Regions from separate parts of the Serratia symbiotica genome, predicted to be linked through region 2. Evidence: predicted binding sites of a transcription regulator. Region 2 holds the regulator's gene; each other region holds the start of a gene.

Region 1 (3,155 bases), 650 kb from region 2:
TTCCGGGTTATCAATGCTAATGATGATTTCAGATATGACGGATGATCCGAAAAAAGATAAGCCACTGGAGAATGCGGCAGTAGTCAAAATTTCTTATAAAAATGGTAAATATACGGTGAAAGATGTGGGTGATTTTAGTTATGTTACTAAAGGAAAAGCCATTATTAATAAAACTCAGTAACACTCACTTTATAAAATAAAAAGACTCTTCACGGGCTTAGCATGCCTGGGGATATTACATTTTCCCTGGAGGGTACCTTTATGCTTAATGCAGAGGGTAATGATAATGAAAAATTCTGCTTCATGGGGTGTTATTGCTATTGCGCTATTATCAACTACAGCGCAGAGTGCCGATAAAAGCCTGGTTGATTCGTCCTTTTTTAAGGACAGTCAGGCTGAGATCTCACTGAAAAATTATTGGAAATACCTCAAAGATGACGCCGACATTGCCAAGCCTCAGGAGATCCACAGCGCCTGGGGACAAGGGCTGGCGCTAGGCTATCAATCCGGTTATCTGGCGGATATCCTCGGTGTTAACCTTGATTACTACAGCGCAGTAAAACTGGGCGCTAGCGATGCTTTTAATTCTCGCGGCGTGTTGTACAACAACAAACTCAATGATGGTAAAGACAATGCAGCGGGGTTCAGTAAAATTGGGCAGCGCTATATTAAACTGAAAGGCGAGGTGGGTGGCGCTACGCTCAATGCGCAGTGGGGCTGGCAAACACTGCGCGATTATGGCGTGATTTCCCGTTCCACCCGTCTTTCTCCCAGCAGCTATTTGGGCTGGTCAGGCGGAGCGACGCGTGCCGGGTTGTCTTTCCGTGGGGCTTATATCGAGCGTTCCATGGCGCGCAACTCCCCCGAAAGTCTACGCCTGCAAACCAACGATGGCCGTGTTATCGGCCATCTCGCCACTGCCGAGCTAGGCTATAAGAATGACCTGTTCAATGGTCAATTGGCGTACGGTGAATCTCAGGACTACTTGCGCCGCCAAATCTTACGGCTGGCGTTCAGCCCCGATGAGAAACTCACACTGGGCAGCCAGATTTACACCACCCAAGCGCTGGACGGCTATCAGGCGATGGCGCTGAGTAAACGTCATTTCGATCGTAATGCCAACCACTATGCTTTCGATGCTAAATGGCAGGAGCCACGCTGGAACCTCAAGTTGGGTATCGCCCATACTCGGGCACCAAAAGGGGAAGGAGCGTTGGGGTTTTATCCGCGTCATATGACGAAAGACTCACGCGGCACCTTCACCTCTATGGCCAATGTGGAAGCGTATATGGCTGATGGTGAAACCATGCTGGGGATGGAAGCCGAATACCGCATGACGCCTGAATTCACCGCCGGGCTGCTCGGTACCTATGGTCAATTCGACTATCAAGGGGCTAGGGTACGCCTCGGTGAGATTAACGCTTTTGGCCGCTGGACGCCTTCACATCACAAGTTGAAAAATCTGACGGTGCTCGCCATCGTTGGCCCAGGTTGGTCCTATAAGCACCAGAATAATACCCCCGTAATAGCCGATGGACGCTATCAGACGTCTCATTCTCTGGCGGCAGAATTTATTGCCGAGTACCGCTTCAAACTGTTTTAACCTACCTAATCAGCGCGGTATCACTTTTCGCTACTGCGCCCCTTCAATGAAAATGTGCTGGACATCCATACAGCCTCCCCTTAACGTGACAGGCAATGGGCGTGTGAAACGCCGTAGCGGCAAGGTTTAACAGGAGGCAGGGTGGATAGCAGTCTGGTTTATGGGATCGGTGGGGGGGGGATCGGCCTGCTACTCGGGTGGCTGATCGCCAGCCTACTGGCGCAGCAGACCAACGCGCGGTATGAGACCGAACTGCGTTTGCTGGAGCAAGCGTTGCAACAGGTGCAGCAGGCGGCAGCGGCTCGAGAGGAAACGTTACGACACCATGAGCAACAAATGCGCCAGAACGAGTTGGAACTGCGCAATTTACACAGCCAACTGGCAACTGGGCAGGAAAAGCTGCAACAGCTCAATCACTGGCGCAACGAGTGTGAGTTGCTCAATCAGGAACTGCGCGCCCAGCGTGAGGTCAACAGCGCGCAGGAAGCCGAACTACGTGAAGTCACCATCCGGCTGGAGGAGACCCGCATGGCCGCAGAAGAGAAGCAGCGCCTGCTGATCAACAGCGAACAGCGTCTCACTACCCAATTCGAAAACCTGGCAAACCGTATTTTCGAACATAGTGGCCGCAAGGTGGATGAACAAAACCAGCAAAGCCTGGATCGCCTGCTGTTGCCGTTACGTGAACAACTGGACGGTTTTCGCCGACAGGTGCAAGACAGCTTTGGACAGGAAGCACGCGAGCGCCATACGTTGACGCATGAAATACGCCATTTGCAGCAATTGAATGCCCAGATGGCGCGTGAAGCCATCAACCTCACCAAGGCGCTAAAAGGGGGCAACAAAACCCAGGGCAACTGGGGCGAGGTGGTGCTGAGCCGGGTGCTGGAAGCCTCCGGCCTGCGCGAGGGGCATGAGTATGAAACCCAGGTCAACGTGCGGGTGGATCACCATAGTCGCATGCAACCGGATGTGATCGTCCGTCTGCCGCAAGGCAAGGATGTGGTGATCGACGCCAAGGTGTCCTTGATTGCCTATGAGCGTTATTTTAACGGTGAAGACGAGGCACAGCGCGAGGCGGCGCTAAACGAGCATATTGCCTCATTGCGCGGCCATATCCGGCTGCTGGGGCACAAGGATTATCAGCAGTTGCCCGGTTTGCGCTCGCTGGATTACGTGCTGATGTTCATCCCCATCGAACCGGCCTTTCTACTGGCGATTGACCGTGCGCCGGAGATGATCAGCGAGGCGCTTAAGCACAACATCATGTTGGTCAGCCCAACTACGCTGCTGGTGGCGCTACGCACCATCACTAACCTGTGGCGCTACGAGCACCAAAGCCAGAACGCTCAACACATCGCAGACCGGGCAGCAAAGCTATATGACAAAATGCGGCTGTTCGTCGACGACATGTCCGCACTGGGGCAAAGCTTGGACAAAGCACAGGACAGTTATCGCCAGGCAATGAACAAACTGAGTACTGGCCGTGGTAATCTTATTGGCCAGACCGAGGGTTTCCGCACGCTGGGAGTCGAAGTGAAGCGGCCAATCA
Region 2 (3,155 bases):
CCGTGCCGTCGATTTCCAATAGGTCAAGAGGATCGGGCAGATCCTGCTCCAGGCACTGAGTGCGTAGCGTCAGCAAATCCGTCTTGGAATTATAAGGCAAAACATACAAAATCGGCCGTGAGGGATCTAATCCTAACTCCCTGACAGGATCTGAAGGGATAACCTTGCTTCTTACCAATAATTTGAGTGGTAAATTCAATAATTTATAATAAATTTTACGCCAACCTGACATAACTACGTGAAGCCTCTTGTTAGCAATGCAACACAAGCATACCAGAAACCGGGTAGCAGATCTGCGGTGTTGGAAAACGAGAGCCGACATCACTAAGTGATCTAGACTCTTTTTATGATTTACCCCTGAGAAAGGCACAGAAACATGGCAAATCAAGCAACCAGCCTGACCCGTATTATTAAAGCCGCTGGCTATTCTTATAAAGGACTTGCCGCTGTTTGGCGGCATGAGGCGGCATTCCGCCAGGAATTGGTGGTGGCCATGCTGGCTATCACACTGGCAATTTGGCTGAATGTAGGTGCGATAGCGCGCATTTTATTGATCGGATCGGTGGTATTGGTGCTGATTGTTGAGATCCTGAACAGCGCGATAGAGGCGGTGATCGATCGGGTAGGTAGTGAATATCATGAACTGTCTGGCCGTGCAAAGGATATGGGGGCAGCGGCAGTGTTGCTGGCGATCGTGTTGGCGCTGTTCGTTTGGGGGTCGATTTTGTTGCAACACTTCATTTGAACGGGGCGTGACACCCTGATTTTATTCATTCGTCGGTTCCCAATTCAGGCATGCCTGTATATACTTACAGCAAAACTGTATAAACGAACAGGGGGTGGAATGAAAGCACTAACTACCAGGCAGCAAGAGGTTTATGAACTGATTCGCGATCATATTTTGCAGACAGGCATGCCGCCGACACGTGCTGAGATCGCTATGCGTCTGGGGTTCCGCTCACCAAATGCCGCCGAAGAACATCTGAAGGCGTTAGCGCGCAAAGGGGTCATCGAGATCATCTCCGGCGCGTCGCGCGGCATACGCCTGCTGATGGAAGATGAAGCAGGTTTACCGCTGATTGGTGGTGTGGCTGCTGGCGAGCCACTGTTGGCTCAACAGCATATTGAAGGCCACTATAAGGTAGATCCTTCCTTATTTAAACCAAACGCGGATTTCCTGCTGCGGGTTATCGGCATGTCGATGCGCGATATCGGCATTTTGGATGGCGATCTGTTAGCGGTACACAAAACTCAGGATGTGCGCAATGGCCAAGTCATAGTGGCGCGCATTGAAGATGAAGTTACCGTCAAACGACTGAAAAAAAGCGGTAACATGGTTGAATTGCTGCCGGAAAACAACGAATTTCAACCGATAGTGGTCGATCTGCGCCAGCAAAATTTCACTATCGAAGGTCTGGCAGTCGGTGTGATCCGCAATGGCGACTGGATTTAAGCGTCACGCCTAACTAAACCGTTGTCCCCTGATTTAACCCGCCCCTGTTTTGGGGCGGTTTCGTTTTACTCCACCTAATGTGGCAACTGCACTACCATGGGAACATTGCATAATGCACCTGATCTCTGCCTTTACCAGCGACACCGATAAAGCCCTGTGGCACCTGGCCCTGCCGATGATCTTCTCCAATATCACCGTGCCGTTGCTAGGGTTAGTGGATACTGCTGTGATCGGCCATCTTGATAGCCCGATCTATTTGGGCGGTGTGGCGATCGGCACGATGGTCAGTAATTTCCTGTTTATGCTGCTACTGTTTCTGCGCATGAGCACTACCGGGTTGGCCGCCCAAGCGCTGGGAGCGCAGAGCCAGCAGAGGCTGGCGCGTGCCTTTATGCAGCCGCTTCTATTGGCACTATTGACCGGGTTGGCAATGGTGCTGCTGCGCCACCCGCTGATTGATTTGGCGCTGCGGATCGTTGGTGGCAACGTTAAGGTACTGGAACAGGCGCGACTGTTTCTGGACATTCGTTGGTTGAGCGCCCCGGCAGTACTGGTCAATATGGTGCTACTCGGCTGGCTGCTCGGCGTGCAGCATGTGCGTGCGCCGGTGATCTTCCTGATTGTCGGCAACCTGCTGAATATTGTGCTGGATATCTGGCTGGTAATGGGACTGGGCTGGAAGGTGCAAGGGGCAGCGATGGCGACTGCCATCTCAGAATATGCCACGCTGCTACTGGGGCTAGGGCTAGCGTGGCGGGTAATGCGCATGCGTGGGATATCGTTGCTGATGTTGCAACAGGCTTGGCGCGGCAACCTTAGGCGCTTGCTGGCCCTAAACCGCGACATCATGTTGCGCTCGTTGCTGCTACAACTGTGCTTCGCCTCGCTGACCCTCTTTGCCGCACGCCTAGGCAGCGAGGTGGTGGCGGTAAATGTGGTATTAATGAACCTTCTGGCCTTCTCCGCCTACGCTTTAGACGGCTTTGCCTATGCGGTTGAAGCACATTCGGGTCATGCCTATGGTGCGCGTGATGACAGCCAACTGAGAAAAATATGGCACGCTGCCTGTCGTCAGGCTTGCCTGGTAGCGTTGGCCTTTGCTGTGCTCTACTTCTTGGCTGGTCAGCAGATAGTGGCGGCCTTGACCTCGCTGCATGAATTGCGTGCGTTGGCTCATCATTATTTGCTGTGGCAGGTTGTCTTGCCGTTGGTTGGCGTGTGGTGTTATTTGCTGGATGGTATGTTTATTGGTGCCAGCCGTGGTGCAGAGATGCGCAACAGCATGGCGGTGGCGGCCGTTGGCTATGTATTGACACTGTTTAGCGTACCGTGGCTAGGCAACCACGGGTTGTGGCTGGCGCTGGCGGTATTCCTCATACTGCGTGGTCTGACGCTGGGCTGGCGCTGGCATCTCCATAGGGTGCATGGCAGTTGGTTTGCAGCACCAGAATGATGGAAATATCTAATACGCATTGATGCTGCCAGAAAAAAGAGGCGGCTGAGAAAGAAGTGAAATCTTGGGGAACTTACAACAAGTAGCGCTAATAGCACCAGAGGCATTCGCGGATTGACGCCTGAAGCTACTATAGCTGGCTTGACGATAGCTACAAAGAGATCCTGTTAGCCCAGCCTATTTCCTTTTGATGGCGATGCTATGGTCGTGTTCGCCACAATCATGCTTGCTGTCGCAAGCTTCAACCTC
Region 3 (3,155 bases), 1.4 Mb from region 2:
TAGTTTCTGACAGTAAATAAGAACGGCAACGCTGCCATACCATTGGATGCTGATGATCACCACACTGGGCATGATAATATTTAATGATAGACGTAAGATAATCTTTGACAGCACGGAACTGTGCCAGAAAAACAGGCGGAAAAACCAGTTTTGATTTGGGCGAATAAGTGTGATGTAGATATTTTCTGCTGTTTTGCTTAGCGATGGGTTTATTGGAGATATTTTGCTGAGCTGTACTTAATTACTCCGCAATCAGCCGCTGCGGATGAGTGTAAACGATAGCTCGGCCCGGCTTGCTGAAGCCCACCAGCGTCAGATTGCTTTGCTCTGCTACCGCCACCGCCAGGCTGGTGGCGGCGGAGACAGTAAATAGGATCTCAATGCCGCACATGGCTGTTTTTTGTACCATTTCATAGCTGGCGCGGCTAGACACTAGTACAGCACCTTGCGGCCAGTTTTGCTGGCTGCGGTAGCCCAACAGCTTGTCGAGCGCCACGTGTCGGCCAATATCTTCGCAGCCACCGCTGAGCATGCCATCGGGTTGTAGCCAGGCCGCTGCATGGGTACAGCCAGTCAGTTGCCCCACCGTTTGAACGTTTTTCAACTGTGTCACACCCCGATCAAGCATTGCCAAAGCAAAGCGTTGGGTAAAGGGTAACAGGGGGATTGGCCGGGTAGTATCTTGTAGCTGCTCCACGCCACAGATGCCACAGCCGGTGCGGCCAGCCAGGCTGCGGCGCCTCGCTTTCAACTGCATCAAACGCCGGCTGGAGAGTTCCACATGCACCTCAATGCCATTGCAGACGGGCTGCTGCCAGATATCGTAAATGTCGTCGGGGAAGGCGATGATCCCTTCAGAGAGCGAGAAACCGATGGCGAATGCCGCCAGATCTTTCGGGGTGGCCATCATCACCACATGAGAAATGCCGTTATACACCAGCGCCACCGGTACCTCTTCGGCCAGCCAGTCCAACTGTGGTTGAGCCAGATCGTTGCGCTGCCATACCCGATGCTGTGATAGACATGGTTGTTCGGCATCGCCATGCTCATTGATGAGTAAATACTTATTCATAATTTTCTCGTCAGCGCCGCCGGATTAAATACTGATGCAAAGAGCTTCGGGGGGCAGGAATGGCGGCTATTATACATGAGTATTAATGGAATAGCGCATTAGGTAAATGAAAATGCCATTTCTAATTCGATAATAGGCAAGGTTCCTTTAACTTAAATCGCATCAGAACAAAACACGATTGCCAAGTATTGCCCCCTCATCCCTGAGGTTCAACCTGCGGCTCTGTGCAAGTGCTGTTCAAATCGGTTCCCGACCGATTTGTCGCTGCATTGCCGCCTTCCTGCAACTTGAATTATTTAGGGTATATGTGGGCATCGAGGAGAAGATAACTAAATCACCAGCACCATCAGCCGGATAGGACTTTTCTGTCTTTCAGGGCTTGATCGTGAGTGTAAAAACATAAATACTGTATATGCAAACAGTATTTGGAACACATCATGAATATTTACCAACCAGATGAAATATCAACCCTCCACAGGCTACCGTTGTTCGTCGAACGCGTTGCCTGCGGTTTTCCTTCGCCGGCGCAGGATTACGTCGAGAGCCGCCTGGATATAGGCGAACTGTTGGTACGCCATCCCAATGCTACCTACTTTGTGCGTGCCAGCGGCGACTCAATGATTGATGGCAATATCAAGAACGGGGATTTGCTGATCGTTGACAGCTCGCTCACGCCGGAGCACGGCAATATCGTTATCGCTGCTATCGACGGTGAATTCACCGTCAAGAAACTGCAATGCCACCCGGATACACGGTTGCTGCCGATGAACCCGGCCTATGCGTCGATCGTCCTTGGCGAGGAAGCGCGACTGGAGATCTTCGGCGTGGTCACCTTTATCGTATATGCTGCGGTGTAGCCATGTTTGCGTTAGTGGATGTAAATGCATTTTATGCTTCCTGCGAGACTATCTTTCGGCCAGATCTACAAGGGCGGCCAGTGGTTGTGCTTTCCAACAACGATGGCTGCGTGATCGCCCGCAGCGCCGAGGCCAAAGCGCTGGGGATAACAATGGGCGCACCTTACTTCAAGATTAAGGATGACCTGCGCCGACAGAACGTGGCGGTGTTCTCTTCCAACTATGCACTGTATGCCGATATGTCTCGTCGAGTGATGGACACGCTGGAGGAGATGGCACCCGCAGTGGAAATTTACTCGCTGGACGAGGCTTTTCTGCGGCTGGATGGTATTAACCACTGCATAGCACTGAAACAGTTTGGCAGCCAGATACGCGATAGGATCCAACGGGAACTGCATTTAACGGTCGGTGTGGGCATCGCGCCGAGCAAGACGTTGGCCAAATTGGCCAACTACGCTGCCAAAAAGTGGCGTGGTGCTCAGGGGGTGGTGGATCTGTCAGAACCGGCTCGCCAGCGCAAGCTGCTGGCATTGATACCGGTAGAAGAGGTATGGGGCATTGGCCGGCGGTTGGCACGGCAGCTACAGGCGATGGGCATTCACACCGCGTTGCAACTGGCGGACTGCGATACTCGGCTGGTACGCAAAACCTTCAGCGTGGTGCTGGAGCGCACGGTGCGCGAACTGCGCGGGGGATCTTGTCTGCCATTGGAGGCGGCAGCGGTCGCCAGGGAACAGATCATCTGTTCACGTTCGTTTGGCCAGCGGTTGACCTATTACCCGCATATGCGCGAGGCAATCTGTAGCTATGCAGAGTGCGCCGCCGAGAAGTTGCGCCAGGATGATCGCTATTGCCGCCATGTGTCGGTGTTTATAAAAACCAGCCCGCATGCGGCGAGTGAGAGTTACTACAGCAATATGGGGAGCGCCCGGCTGCGGATACCGAGCAACGATAGCCGAGACATCATCGCCACGGCGGTGCGGGTATTGGAAAGCATCTGGCAAGAGGGCCGATACTACCTGAAAGGAGGCGTGATGCTGGGGGATTTTAGCACTGGTGCCATGGCACAGCTTGACTTGTTCGATGGTGGTTCACCGTGGCGTAACAGCGGCCAACTGATGGACACGTTGGACAAGCTGAACCGGGAAGAGCGCGGGCGTATCTGGTTCGCCGGGCAGGGCATCGCCAAACCGTGGCAGATGAAACGCGAAATGTTGTCGCCAGCT

Evidence for each region. Region 2 encodes LexA, which represses DNA repair genes until DNA is damaged. Its sites were predicted from a motif close to TNCTGTATGTACATACAGNA; they were not measured.
Region 1: rmuC (DNA recombination protein RmuC) is a predicted target of LexA. The motif match lies at 1,659-1,678, and genes of this name have one in related genera.
Region 3: umuD (translesion error-prone DNA polymerase V autoproteolytic subunit) is a predicted target of LexA. The motif match lies at 1,477-1,496, and genes of this name have one in related genera.

The regions. Positions count from the first base shown of each region.
Region 1 covers NZ_CP050855.1:191,871-195,025, reverse strand. The annotation lists gene SYMBAF_RS01035 (histidine phosphatase family protein) at 1-181, shown strand, start outside; gene SYMBAF_RS01030 (OprD family outer membrane porin) at 287-1,603, shown strand; gene rmuC (DNA recombination protein RmuC) at 1,745-3,155, shown strand, end outside.
Region 2 covers NZ_CP050855.1:2,894,507-2,897,661, reverse strand. The annotation lists gene plsB (glycerol-3-phosphate 1-O-acyltransferase PlsB) at 1-232, opposite strand, end outside; gene SYMBAF_RS14370 (diacylglycerol kinase) at 377-745, shown strand; gene lexA (transcriptional repressor LexA) at 845-1,453, shown strand; gene dinF (MATE family efflux transporter DinF) at 1,566-2,906, shown strand; gene zur (zinc uptake transcriptional repressor Zur) at 3,084-3,155, opposite strand, start outside.
Region 3 covers NZ_CP050855.1:925,981-929,135, forward strand. The annotation lists gene fdhD (formate dehydrogenase accessory sulfurtransferase FdhD) at 242-1,072, opposite strand; gene umuD (translesion error-prone DNA polymerase V autoproteolytic subunit) at 1,510-1,929, shown strand; gene umuC (translesion error-prone DNA polymerase V subunit UmuC) at 1,932-3,155, shown strand, end outside.